Regions from separate parts of the Edwardsiella sp. EA181011 genome, predicted to be linked through region 1. Evidence: predicted binding sites of a transcription regulator. Region 1 holds the regulator's gene; each other region holds the start of a gene.

Region 1 (4,700 bases):
GGTCAACCTGAATAATCTGATCAAAGGCACGGAGTTCGAAGGGAAATCGCTGGAAGAGATCGTGAAGAGCGCCTCCGGCGGTATCTTTAACAACGCCGCTCAGGTGTGGAACCACACCTTCTACTGGCACTGTCTCTCCCCGAACGGCGGCGGCGAGCCACGCGGCGCCCTGGCTGACGCCATCAACGCCGCCTTCGGCTCATTTGCCGCGTTCAAAGACGCGTTGACCAAGTCTGCCGTCGGCAACTTCGGCTCCGGCTGGACCTGGCTGGTGAAAAAGGCGGACGGCACCCTGGCCATCGTCAACACCGCTAACGCCGCGACCCCGCTGACCGGCGACGACAAGCCGCTGCTGACCGTGGACGTATGGGAGCACGCCTACTACATCGACTACCGTAACGCTCGCCCGGTGTACCTGGAAAACTTCTGGGCGCTGGTAAACTGGGAGTTCGTCGCCCAGAATCTGGCGTAACCGGCCGCAGAGATAAAAAAGGCGCTCACCGAGCGCCTTTTTTATTTATGCCACCCGCTGACTTAGTGCAGTGCGGCGATCAGGCTGGCCACGACGATCAGCGCCAGCGCCACCACCGTTGTTACCAGAGAATACTTCAGATCGTTTTCCATCCTGACACCTCATGTTTTACGTTCCGGATCAATTTTTACTGACTTGAAAGTTCGCACAAAACCCGTGTTAAATCATTTTTACATAAATCACATCTTAAAACACGCAGAAAATCTTATGATTACATCCTGCGCAAATCGCCAATTAGTGCTTCCCCTTTTGCCTGAGATCAGACAGAATTTGCGGTTTACTGCCGCGTGCCGACGCTATAATTCTAAACAAGAAATGGCAAACGTCACCCTATTGCGCAAACGCGCCGGCGCCGAGCCGCGCTGTCAGGCGTATTTTCCGATGCACGCAGGCAAACGATTAACAAAACGGCGACGCAGCGCGTACGCCCAGGAGTCATTTGTTTCATGGCAACGATTAAAGATGTGGCAAAGCGCGCAGGCGTATCGACCACCACGGTGTCTCACGTCATCAATAAAACCCGCTTTGTCGCCGACGAGACCAAAGCCGCCGTCTGGGAGGCCATTAAAGAACTACACTACTCCCCCAGCGCCGTTGCCCGCAGCCTGAAGGTCAACCACACCAAATCCATCGGCCTGCTGGCGACCTCCAGCGAGGCGCCGTACTTTGCCGAGGTCATCGAATCGGTAGAGAATAGCTGCTACAGCCAAGGCTATACCCTGATCCTGTGTAACTCCCACAATAATCTGGAGAAGCAGAAAGCCTACCTGGCCATGCTGGCGCAGAAACGCGTCGACGGCCTGCTGGTGATGTGCTCCGAATACCCGGAAAACCTGCTGGAGATCCTGGAGGACTACCGCCACATCCCGATGGTGGTCATGGACTGGGGAACCCGCCGCAGCGACTTTACCGACGCTATCCAGGACAACGCCTTCGAGGGAGGCTATCTGGCCGGCCGTTACCTGATCGAGCGTGGCCACCGCGACATTGGCGCCATCACCGGCCCGGTATCGCGCAACACCGGCGGCGGTCGACTGCGCGGCTTCCTCAAGGCGCTGCAGGAGGCCAATATCACGCCGCAGGAGTCATGGCTGGTCGAAGGCGACTTCGAGCCGGAGTCCGGCTATGCGGCGATGCAAAACATTCTGGCGCAGAAACAGCGTCCGACGGCGGTGTTTGTCGGCGGCGACATCATGGCGATGGGCGCCATTTGCGCAGCGGATGAGATGGGACTGCGCGTACCGCAGGATATCTCCGTCATCGGCTACGATAACGTGCGCAACGCCCGCTACTTTACCCCGGCGCTGACCACCATTCATCAGCCCAAGGAGCGCCTTGGCGCCATGGCGTTCGACATGCTGCTCGATCGCATTACCAGCAAGCGCGAGGACGCCCAAACCATCGAAGTACATCCTAAGCTGGTTGAGCGCCGCTCCGTGGCCGACGGACCGTTCATCGACTACCGCCGCTAAGCGCGTGTCTCGGCTAGTCCTGTTTCCCGCGCTGGTGCTGCTGTCCGGCGCGCTGCCGCTGGCGGCGATGGTCCCGGCAACCCTACTGCCGCTGACCGGACAGGATGCAGGACAGGCGCTGCAGCGACTGCTGCAGTGGCCCGCGCTCGGTCACAGCCTCGGTCTGTCGCTGTGGATAGCGCTGGGGGCCAGCGCCGGTGCCCTGCTGCTGGCGCTGGCGCTGGCCGGGTTCACCCTGCGGCGTCAGCGTCAGCATGCGCTGGCGCCGGCGCTGCTGTTGGCGGCCCCCCACATCGCCCTGGCCACCGGCCTGCTGATGCTGCTGGCGCCAACCGGCCTGCTGTGGCGCCTGATGGCGCCGCTGTTTGGCTGGCAGCAGCCGCCCGACCTGCCGCTTCCCAACGATCCCTACGGCCTGAGCCTCTCGCTGCTCCTGCTGTTAAAAGAGACCCCCTTTTTCTATTTGCTTACCCTGAATCTGGCCGCCCGCTGCGCGGCGCCGCGGCAGCTGCGTATCGGCGCCGCGCTGGGCTATCCCCCGGCGCAGGGCTGGTGACGTATCGTGGTTCCGCAGCTGCTGCCGGGGCTACGCCTGCCCATGTTCTGCGTCCTGGCCTTTGCCCTGTCGGCGCTGGATCTGGCGCAGTTGCTCGGTCCGCAGCGGCCGCTGCTGTTTGCGCAGCTGCTGTGGCAGTGGATTGCCGACGGTGGGCAGACGGCGCTAGCGGCCCTCGGGGCGCTGCTGCTGATGCTCTTAAACGCGCTGGCGCTGCTGCTCTGGTATGGCATAGAGCGCCTGTGGGTCGCCGTGGGCCGCCGGCCCCCGCGACGACGCGTCGCCCTCGGCGGGTCAGCGGCCTATGCCGCCTTTTGGCCCCTGGCGCTGACCGCTGCGGCCTACCTGATGCTGGTGCTGATTTCGCTGGCCCAGCGCTGGCCCTTTGCGCAACGCTGGCCGCAGCAGTGGCGCTATGACAGCTGGCTGTACAGCCTCAGTGACTGGAGCGCCCCGCTGTGGCATACCCTGTGCATCGCGCTGGCGGTCAATCTGCTGGCGCTGATCCTGGCGCTCGGCACGCTGGAGTGGTATGCCCTGAGACGGCGGGCCCCCGGTGCCTGGCTGCTGTTGCCGCTGCTGCTGCCGCAGATGGGGCTGATCTTCGGCCTGCAGTATTTCGCCGCCCGCAGCCAGCTGCTGGGCAGCTACCCGCTGGTTATCTATGGCCAGCTGTTGTTCGTCACCCCCTACTACCTGCTGACGCTGTCCGGCGCCTGGCTGCGTTTCGATACGCGTCAGATCCGGGTAGCGCTGGCGTTAGGTAAGACGCCCTGGCAGGCCTTTTACCGGATTAAGCTGCCGCAGATGCTGCCGGCGCTGCGGCTGACGGTGGCCTTTGGCATCGCGGTCAGCGTCGGCATGTATCTGCCGACGCTGGGGCTGGGCGCCGGGCGGCTGCCGACCCTGGCCACGGAAACCGTCGCCTATGCCAGCGGCATCGATCGCCGCCTGGCCGCCATCGGCGCCCTGTGGCAAACCCTGCTACCGCTGCCGGCATTTTTGCTGGCGCTGTGGCTGCCGCGGCGCGGTATACGAGGAGCAACGTCGCATGACCACCCTTAATCTCCGCCAGCTGAGCGTCGAACTGGCCGGGCGTCCCCTGCTGGCACCGTTGACGCTGACGGTCGCGCCGGGGGAGATCGTCACGCTGATGGGCCCCAGCGGCTGCGGCAAATCCACCCTGCTGGCCGGGATCGGCGGCCATCTGCAGCCGCCGCTGGTCGCCCGCGGCGAAGTCTGGCTGGATCGGCGCAGCCTGAGCCGCGTGCCGCCCTGGCGGCGCGGGATCGGGCTGCTGTTTCAGGATGATGTTCTGTTCCCACACCTGACTGTAGCGCAGAATCTGCGTTTTGCCCTGCCGCCGGGGGTATCGGATGAGGCGGTGACGCGCGCGCTGCAGCAGGCGGAGCTGGCCGGACGGGGCGCCAGCTATCCCGCCGCCCTCTCAGGGGGGCAGCGCGCGCGCATCAGCGTACTGCGCACGCTGCTGGCCGCGCCCTCGGCCCTGCTGCTCGATGAGCCCTTCTCCCGCCTGGACGCCCCGCTGCGCCGCCGTTTTCGCCGCTGGGTCTACGGGCAGATCGCCGAACGCGCCATTCCCGCGATCCTAGTCACCCACGATCGCGCCGACGTTCCGCCCGACGGACGGATCGTCACGCTGGCTGCGGCATAAGCCACTCCTGATTCATGGTACGGGTATCGCCCAGATACTCCAGCAGCCACTCAAGGGCCGGCGAACGGCTGTGATCCTGCCAGGTCACACAGCAGGCGCTGTCGGGAAACGACTGGCACAGGCGCAGCGCATGCAGGCGCCCGGCGGCAATTAGCGGCTCGGCGGCGTGGGCCGGCATCAGGCCGACGCACAGCCCGGCCTCCAGACAGTCGATGGCGCACGGCCAGTCCGGCGCCACCAAGCGCCGCTGGTTATCGAGCAGCCAGGTATCCCGCTTGGGCAACGTCCGTGAGGTATCCTCGATGCTCAGCGCCGGAAAAGGGCGCAGGCGGTCGTCGTCCACCTCGCCGTCAAACGCGGCCAGCGGGTGGTCGGGGCTGACCACGCAGCGCCAGCGCAGAAAGCCCATATCGCGGAAGGCGTAGCGCCCGCCGGCGGGTACCGCCCGCGTCGCGCCGATCGCCA
Region 2 (4,700 bases), 1.9 Mb from region 1:
GCAATTCAAGGCGGGCGAGGTCGATCTGCTGGTGGCCACCACGGTGATCGAGGTCGGGGTCGATGTCCCTAACGCCAGCCTGATGATCATTGAAAACCCCGAGCGGCTGGGACTGGCGCAGCTGCACCAGCTGCGTGGACGCGTCGGGCGTGGTGCGATCGCCTCCCACTGTGTTTTGCTATACAAGGCGCCGCTGAGCCAGACGGCGCAGCGGCGCCTGCAGGTGCTGCGCGACAGCAATGATGGTTTTGTTATTGCCCAGCGCGATCTGGAGATCCGCGGCCCCGGCGAGATGTTGGGCACCCGCCAAACCGGCAACGCCGAATTCCGCGTCGCTGACCTGCTGCGCGATCAGGCACTGATACCCGAAGTCCAGCGTATCGCTCGCCATCTGCACAGCGCCTATCCACAGCACGCCCGCACCCTGATCGAACGCTGGCTGCCCGCCGGCAGCCGCTACTCCAACGCCTGAGCTGCGCCGATCCGCCTTAGCCGATCGCCTGTGCAAACAGCGGCAGCATTAAATACAGCTTAATAATGATGGCGTTGGCAATATCGATAAAGAAGGCGCCGACCATCGGCACCACCAAGAACGCCAAATGGGAAGGGCCAAAGCGCTCGGTGATGGCCTGCATGTTGGCGATGGCCGTCGGCGTAGCGCCTAGCCCAAAACCACAGTGCCCCGCCGCCAGAACCGCCGCGTCGTAGTTCTTTCCCATCACCCGATAGGTGACGAAAATGGCGTACAGCGCCATCACCAGCGTCTGCACAGCCAGGATCGCCAGCATCGGCAACGCCAGCGAGGCCAGCTCCCACAACTTCAGGCTCATCAGCGCCATCGCCAGGAACAGCGACAGGCTGACGTTGCCCAATACCGAGACGGCGCGCTCGAACACCTGATAAAAGCCGATTTTTGACAGAGTATTGCTTAAGATAACCCCGACAAACAGCACGCAGACGAAGGTCGGCAGCTCCAGCGCCGAGCCGCGCAGCCACCCGGCGATCAGCTGGCCGACCGTCAGGCAGATGACGATCAGCGCCAGGGTTTCAATCAGCACCAGCGAGGTGATCATGCGCCCACTCTGCGGCTTCTCAAAGGCGCTGGGCACCGCGTTGTCATCCGGCGTGCCGTCCGGCGTCGAAGAGTGCTTAACCAGGTAGCGCGCGACCGGACCGCCGATCAGGCCGCCCAGCACCAGCCCGAAGGTCGCGCAGGCCATCGCCACTTCGGTCGCATTCTGAAAACCGTAGCGCTCAATAAACAGCTTGCTCCAGGCCGCGCCGGTACCGTGGCCGCCGGACAGCGTTATAGAGCCTGCCAACAGTCCCATCAGCGGATCCAGCCCCATCAGTTTCGCCATGCTGATCCCGATGGCGTTCTGTACGATCAGCAGCCCAACCACCACAAACAGGAAAATACTCAGCGCCTTGCCCCCGGCGCGTAGGCTGGCCAGGTTGGCATTCAGACCAATGGTGGCAAAGAAAGCCAGCATCAACGGATCCTTCAACGACATGTCGAAGTCGACTTCAAAACCGATGCTTTTTTTCAGGATTAGCAGGGCCAGGGCAACCAATAGCCCGCCGGCTACGGGTTCAGGAATGGTGTATTTGGTCAACAGAGGTATTTTTTGCACCATCTGGCGCCCCAACAGCAGCACCAGCGTCGCGGCAACCAACGTGCCATAAATATCCAAATGATACATTCAGGTACTCCATATAATTTTTATATTTCAGAAAGTTATATAATTTCACCGTTTTTTCGCAGCTCAGTAACCTGACAATTTAATGACAAAGGTTGTAGTGCGGCAAGCTTTTATCGAAAAAACTACGCGGAATAAAAGCCACAAAAAAGTGGCAACACACTCAACGCAAACGATTGCTTTTGTGGCAAAGATCATTAAAATGCGCCCATTGTTGATCCTGGATGCCCGCACACATGACCACTCAAACGACCGACCTCGATCCGATGGCCCAACCGGCTACGCCCCCGGCGACCAGCAGCGAACTGATCTATCGCCTGGATGACTGCCCGCCGCTGGCGCAGACCCTGTTTGCCGCCTGCCAACATCTGTTAGCGATGTTCGTCGCCGTCATCACCCCGGCCCTGTTGATCTGTCAGGCGCTCGGTCTGCCGGCGCAGGATACCCAGCACATCATCAGCATGTCGCTGTTCGCCTCTGGGCTCGCCTCCCTGCTCCAGATCAAAACCTGGGGCCCCGTCGGCTCTGGCCTGCTGTCGATTCAGGGCACCAGCTTTAACTTTGTCACGCCGCTGATCATGGGCGGTATGGCGCTAAAAAACGGCGGCGCCGATATTCCTACCATGATGGCGACGCTGTTTGGCACCCTGATGCTGGCCTCCTGCACAGAGATTATCCTGTCACGCTTCCTGCATCTGGCGCGCCGCATCATCACCCCGCTGGTCTCCGGCATCGTCGTGATGATCATCGGGCTGTCGCTGATCCAGGTCGGTCTGATCTCCATCGGCGGTGGCTATAGCGCAATGGGCGATCACAGCTTCGGCGCGCCGCGGAATCTGCTGCTGGCCGGGGCGGTGCTGCTGGTGATCATCCTGCTCAACCGCCAGCGCAATCCCTACCTGCGCGTCGCCTCGCTGGTGATCGCGATGGCCGTCGGCTATGGACTGGCCTGGCTGATGGACATGCTGCCGGCGTCCGCCGCACAGCCGAATACGGCGCCGCTGGTCACAATACCGACTCCGCTGTACTACGGCCTGGGGATCGACTGGAATCTGCTGATACCGCTGATGCTGGTGTTTATGGTGACCTCGCTGGAGACCATAGGAGATATCACCGCGACGTCGGATGTCTCAGAACAGCCGGTCTCTGGGCCGCTGTATATGAAGCGGCTGAAAGGGGGGTACTGGCGAATGGCCTCAACTCGATGCTCTCCGCCGTCTTCAACACCTTCCCCAACTCCTGCTTCGGACAAAATAACGGCGTGATCCAGCTGACCGGCGTCGCCAGCCGCAAGGTCGGCTTCGTGGTCGCGCTGATGCTGGTCCTGCTCGGCCTATTCCCCGCCGTCGCCGGGTTTGTCCAGCACATACCCGAGCCGGTGCTCGGCGGCGCTACCATCGTGATGTTTGGCACCATCGCCGCCTCAGGGGTGCGTATCGTCTCGCGTGAGCCGCTTAACCGCCGCGCCATCATGATCATGGCGCTGTCGCTGGCCGTGGGACTGGGCGTATCGCAGCAGCCGGAAATCCTGCAGTTCGCCCCTCAATGGCTGAAAACCCTGCTCTCCTCCGGCATTGCGGCGGGCGGGATCACCGCTATCGTACTGAATCTGATTTTCCCGCACGAGACTCACCGCTGATCCCCGCTATGCGGGCTTGATAACAGGCCCGCTTTCGCCTTTCACGACGCTTTCCCTTGAGCCTCGGACATAATTACGGCATAAACTAGGCTGTGCCCGGTGAACGGGGCCAGATAGATCCCGCCCTTTAAGCGGCATCGATGCCCTCCTGGACACGGCCGCGTATGCCGCCCCGGAACACTGAAAGGACGAGTCACCATGAAAGTTATCGGGAAACTGCTGCTGGCGCTCTGCGTACTGATCCTGCTGGCGCTGGCGGCAGCCTATTTTATCGTACAGAGCCGCTGGGGGGCCCGCCAGATAAGCGACTGGGTCAACCAGCATACCCACTACCGCATCACGCTTAGCGCGCTGCAGCATACCCTGCGTCAGCCAACGGTGATACAGGTTAACGGATTCAGCCTGGCCCGCGCCGGTCAGCCCCCGCTGGTCCAGTCCGCGACGCTGCGCCTGACCTTCGGCTGGCAGCAACTGAGCGAGCCGCGCCACTTTAGCGCGATTGGCCTCAGCGGCGGCAAACTGACGCTGACGCAGGACGCTGTACCATCGCTCCCCATCAGCGCCGCCGCCCTGCGCCTGCACGATATGCAGATCCGCTGGCCCCACGCGGACTGGCCCCTGCAGGCCTCCGACGTAGACGGCGGCATCGTTCCCCTGCGTCCCGGCAGCGCCAAGGCCGACTTTCAGTTCAGCGCCGCGGCGCTGAGCATCGGCGATATTCCGGCCAAAAACGTACTGGTTCAGGGGGAGTATCGGGATCGTCAGCTGTGGCTGAATAACCTGGGCGCCGATGTGGCCAACGGGCAAATGACGGCGCAGGCGTTGCGCCAGGCCGATGGCACATGGCGTATCGACAGCCTGCGTCTGAGCCAGATCCACTGGCAAAGCCCACAGGCGCTGCGGCCGTTTCTACACGCGCTACAGCTCCTGCCGCCGTTGACGCTCGTCCGACTCGATCTGCTGGGCGCCAGCCTTGAGGGCAAGGACTGGGCACTGGGCGGGCTGGATGCCACCCTGCGCAATGTCTCTCTGACCGATGGCCATTGGCACAGCCAGCGGGGATCGCTGGCCTTCAACGCGACGGATATCGTGCTCGGGGCGGTGCATCTGAGCGATCCCCTGCTCAGCGCCGACCTCACGCCGCAGGGGATCACGCTGCGCCAGTTCAACACCCGCTGGAGCAATGCGCTGCTCCGCGCCAGCGGCGACTGGCAGCGTGACAGCGGCCATCTGACCCTCAACGATTTAGCCATCGTCGGCCTGGAGTACACGCTGCCCACCGCCTGGCGCACGCTGTGGCTGCGCCCGCTGCCCGCCTGGCTGCAGGAGATCACGCTGCAGCGTTTCTCTCTCAGCCGTAC
Region 3 (4,700 bases), 1.7 Mb from region 1:
CTTCACCCCAGTCATGAATCACAAAGTGGTAAGCGCCCTCCCGAAGGTTAAGCTACCTACTTCTTTTGCAACCCACTCCCATGGTGTGACGGGCGGTGTGTACAAGGCCCGGGAACGTATTCACCGTGGCATTCTGATCCACGATTACTAGCGATTCCGACTTCATGGAGTCGAGTTGCAGACTCCAATCCGGACTACGACGTACTTTATGAGGTCCGCTTGCTCTCGTGAGGTCGCTTCTCTTTGTATACGCCATTGTAGCACGTGTGTAGCCCTACTCGTAAGGGCCATGATGACTTGACGTCATCCCCACCTTCCTCCAGTTTATCACTGGCAGTCTCCTTTGAGTTCCCGGCCGAACCGCTGGCAACAAAGGATAAGGGTTGCGCTCGTTGCGGGACTTAACCCAACATTTCACAACACGAGCTGACGACAGCCATGCAGCACCTGTCTCAGCGTTCCCGAAGGCACTCCCGTATCTCTACAGGATTCGCTGGATGTCAAGAGTAGGTAAGGTTCTTCGCGTTGCATCGAATTAAACCACATGCTCCACCGCTTGTGCGGGCCCCCGTCAATTCATTTGAGTTTTAACCTTGCGGCCGTACTCCCCAGGCGGTCGATTTAACGCGTTAGCTTCGGAAGCCACGCCTCAAGGGCACAACCTCCAAATCGACATCGTTTACAGCGTGGACTACCAGGGTATCTAATCCTGTTTGCTCCCCACGCTTTCGCACCTGAGCGTCAGTCTTCGTCCAGGAGGCCGCCTTCGCCACCGGTATTCCTCCAGATCTCTACGCATTTCACCGCTACACCTGGAATTCTACCTCCCTCTACGAGACTCTAGCTTGCCAGTCTTGGATGCAGTTCCCAGGTTAAGCCCGGGGATTTCACATCCAACTTAACAAACCGCCTGCGTGCGCTTTACGCCCAGTAATTCCGATTAACGCTTGCACCCTCCGTATTACCGCGGCTGCTGGCACGGAGTTAGCCGGTGCTTCTTCTGTAGGTAACGTCAATTGTGAGCGCTATTAACGTTCACACCTTCCTCCCTACTGAAAGTACTTTACAACCCGAAGGCCTTCTTCATACACGCGGCATGGCTGCATCAGGCTTGCGCCCATTGTGCAATATTCCCCACTGCTGCCTCCCGTAGGAGTCTGGACCGTGTCTCAGTTCCAGTGTGGCTGGTCATCCTCTCAGACCAGCTAGGGATCGTCGCCTAGGTGAGCCATTACCTCACCTACTAGCTAATCCCATCTGGGTTCATCTGATGGCATGAGGCCCGAAGGTCCCCCACTTTGGTCTTGCGACGTTATGCGGTATTAGCTACCGTTTCCAGTAGTTATCCCCCTCCATCAGGCAGATCCCCAGACATTACTCACCCGTCCGCCGCTCGTCAGCGGAGAAAGCAAGCTTTCTCCCTGCTACCGCTCGACTTGCATGTGTTAAGCCTGCCGCCAGCGTTCAATCTGAGCCATGATCAAACTCTTCAATTAAAAGCTTGATGCTCAAAGAAATTAAACTGTTTATTCGTAATGAATTAACTGCTGTCACTCTTCAAGACTTTAAATATTTTGGCATTCCGAGGAATGCTTAATACGAATCTTGCGAGTGCCCACACAGATTGTCTGATAATTTGTTAAAGAGCAGTGACTTAGCAAGTTCTCCTTACCAAGTCGAGGTGGCGTATATTACGCTTTCCTCGGTGAGAGTCAACGTTTAATTTACCGTTTCACTCTCACTCTCCCCGGCTCATCCTGTGATGTTGTTCACATGTGCCGTGTCGATGGAGGCGCATTATAGGGCCTGTTTTACCGGGCGCAACCGCTATTTTGCCCCAAATGAACCGAATGGCGCATTACACAGCAATTGAACTGCTTATACCTCATTACGCACAGAGTTATCCACAAAGGTGGCGCCGGCAAAAATTTGTCGAGCTTTACGCAAACGTTTTCGTTAAAATCATCGCGCATCAACATTCCGCTTCATTCGCAGCAAATTCTAATGGGTATATATAAGTAGGATTTACTGCGATCCATTGCCGAGGGATATAACCACCATGCAACACAGTCGTCCTGTTCGCCGCGCACTGCTGAGTGTCTCCGATAAATCCGGTATCGTCGAATTCGCCCAGGCCTTACATCTACGCGGCGTTGAACTGCTCTCCACCGGCGGTACCGCCCGCCTCCTGTCACAGGCCGGCCTGCCGGTTACCGAGGTTTCCGACTACACGGGCTTTCCTGAGATGATGGATGGACGTGTCAAGACCCTGCATCCCAAGGTTCACGGTGGGATCCTCGGACGTCGCGATCGCGACGCAGCCGTTATGCAGCAGCATGGTATTCAGCCCATCGATATGGTCGTCGTCAATCTCTATCCCTTTGCTCAAACCGTTGCGCGTCCCGACTGTTCGCAGGAGGACGCGGTGGAGAATATCGATATCGGCGGGCCGACCATGGTGCGCTCCGCGGCGAAGAACCATAACGATGTGGCTATCGTGGTTAACAACGGTGACTTTGAGAACATTATTGCCGAAATGGATGCCCACCACGGAGCCCTGACGCAGGCCACCCGCTTCGACCTAGCCATTAAGGCCTTTGAGCATACGGCCGCCTACGACAGTATGATCGCCAACTACTTTGGTTCGCTGGTCGCCCCCTACCACGGCGATATCCATAGTCCAAGCGGCCGCTTCCCGCGGACGCTAAACCTTAACCTAGTAAAAAAACAGGATATGCGCTACGGCGAAAACGGCCACCAGCAGGCCGCCTTCTATATTGAAGAGCCACAGGTTGAAGCCTGCATCGCTACTGCCCAGCAGCTTCAGGGGAAGGCGCTGTCCTACAATAACATTGCCGATACTGACGCCGCGCTGGAGTGCGTCAAGAGATTTGCCGAGCCGGCCTGCGTCATCGTCAAACATGCCAACCCCTGCGGCGTTGCGCTCGGCGACGATCCGTTCGATGCCTATGAGCGTGCCTACCAGACCGATCCCACCTCCGCCTTTGGCGGCATCATAGCCTTTAACCGTACGCTGGATGCCAAGACCGCTCAGGCCATCATCGCGCGCCAATTCGTTGAGGTCATCATCGCACCCCATGTGACAGAGGACGCCCTGGATCTCCTCAGCGCCAAGCAAAACGTGCGTGTTCTGGCCTGCGGCGCGTGGGAGGCACGCGTCCCCGGTCTGGACTTTAAACGGGTCAATGGGGGGCTATTGGTGCAGGATCGCGATCTGGGCATGGTGGATGTCGCCGATCTGCGCGTGGTCACCGAACGCCAGCCCAGCGAGCAGGAGCTGCGCGATGCCTTGTTCTGCTGGAAAGTCGCCAAGTTTGTTAAGTCCAACGCCATCGTCTATGCACGGGATAACATGACCGTTGGCATCGGGGCCGGACAGATGAGCAGGGTCTATTCAGCCAAAATTGCCGGTATCAAAGCCGCGGACGAGGGTCTACAGGTCGCCGGATCCGTGATGGCATCCGATGCCTTCTTCCCATTCCGTGACGGTATCGATGCCGCCGCCGCCGTCGGGATCCGCTGCGTCATCCAGCCGGGGGGCTCTATCCGCGATGACGAGGTCATTGCCGCCGCTAACGAACACGGCATCGCCATGATCTTTACCGGCATGCGCCACTTCCGCCACTAAGCTAATCGCCGCGGGCCTCCCGCGGCTCACAGGTGACCATCATGAATATTTTGATTATCGGCAGCGGTGGGCGTGAACATGCCCTGGCTTGGAAAGCAGCCCAGTCTCCGCTGGCCGAACGCGTATTTGTCGCGCCGGGCAACGCCGGCACTGCGCAGGAGCCTGCGCTGGAGAACATCGATATCGCCGCGACCGATATCGATGCGTTGGTTGCGTTTGCTTTGCACCATCAGGTCGGGCTCACTATCGTCGGCCCAGAGGCGCCGCTGGTGCTCGGGGTGGTCGACGCCTTCCGCGCGGCGGGGCTGACTATCTTCGGCCCGAGCCAAAGCGCCGCCCGCCTCGAAGGTTCCAAAGCGTTCAGCAAAGACTTCCTGGCGCGTCAACGTATCCCTACCGCCACCTACCGTAATTTTACCGAGATCGAGCCGGCGCTGGCCTACGTGCGTGAACAGGGCGCACCGCTCGTGATCAAGGCCGATGGACTGGCCGCAGGTAAAGGGGTGATCGTCGCGATGACGCAGGAGGACGCCGAAGCCGCCGTCCACGATATGCTGGCCGGTAACGCCTTTGGCGATGCAGGGCACCGCATTGTCGTCGAGGAGTTTTTGGAAGGAGAAGAGGCCAGCTTTATCGTGATGGTCGACGGCGAACACGTGCTGCCGATGGCCACCAGCCAGGATCATAAGCGAGTTGGCGATGGTGACAGCGGCCCCAATACCGGTGGTATGGGAGCCTATTCGCCGGCGCCGGTGGTCAGCGACGCGGTGCATCAGCGGGTCATGGAGCAGGTGATTTGGCCAACCGTACGCGGTATGGCGCAGGAGGGCGCCCCCTATACCGGTTTCCTGTATGCCGGCCTGATGATCTCTGCCGACGGCGAGCCAAAGGTCATTGAGTTTAACTGTCGCTTTGGCGATCCGGAGACCCAGCCCATCATAATGCGCATGCAGTCCGATCTGGTCGCGCTGTGCCTGGCCGGTGCCAACGGCACCCTGGATCGCCAGTCATCGGCATGGGATCCGCGCCCCGCGCTGGGCGTCGTATTGGC

The links. Region 1 encodes PurR, which represses purine synthesis genes. Its sites were predicted from a motif close to CANGCAAACGTTTGCNTG; they were not measured.
Region 2: gltS (sodium/glutamate symporter) is a predicted target of PurR. The motif match lies at 1,866-1,883, and genes of this name have one in related genera.
Region 3: purH (bifunctional phosphoribosylaminoimidazolecarboxamide formyltransferase/IMP cyclohydrolase) is a predicted target of PurR. The motif match lies at 1,941-1,958, and genes of this name have one in related genera.

Annotation. Positions count from the first base shown of each region.
Region 1 is NZ_CP011364.1:2,661,637-2,666,336, forward strand. Features, by position in the region: gene sodB (superoxide dismutase [Fe]) at 1-472, shown strand, start outside; gene QY76_RS18770 (YnhF family membrane protein) at 535-624, opposite strand; gene purR (HTH-type transcriptional repressor PurR) at 979-2,004, shown strand; gene QY76_RS19330 (hypothetical protein) at 2,009-2,560, shown strand; gene QY76_RS11705 (hypothetical protein) at 2,567-3,625, shown strand; gene QY76_RS11710 (ATP-binding cassette domain-containing protein) at 3,612-4,235, shown strand; gene punR (DNA-binding transcriptional activator PunR) at 4,216-4,700, opposite strand, start outside.
Region 2 is NZ_CP011364.1:579,711-584,410, forward strand. Features, by position in the region: gene recG (ATP-dependent DNA helicase RecG) at 1-472, shown strand, start outside; gene gltS (sodium/glutamate symporter) at 489-1,703, opposite strand; partial or broken gene QY76_RS02635 (NCS2 family protein) at 1,937-3,339, shown strand; gene QY76_RS02640 (AsmA family protein) at 3,538-4,700, shown strand, end outside.
Region 3 is NZ_CP011364.1:412,486-417,185, forward strand. Features, by position in the region: rRNA gene QY76_RS01880 (16S ribosomal RNA) at 1-1,496, opposite strand, end outside; gene purH (bifunctional phosphoribosylaminoimidazolecarboxamide formyltransferase/IMP cyclohydrolase) at 2,060-3,649, shown strand; gene purD (phosphoribosylamine--glycine ligase) at 3,691-4,700, shown strand, end outside.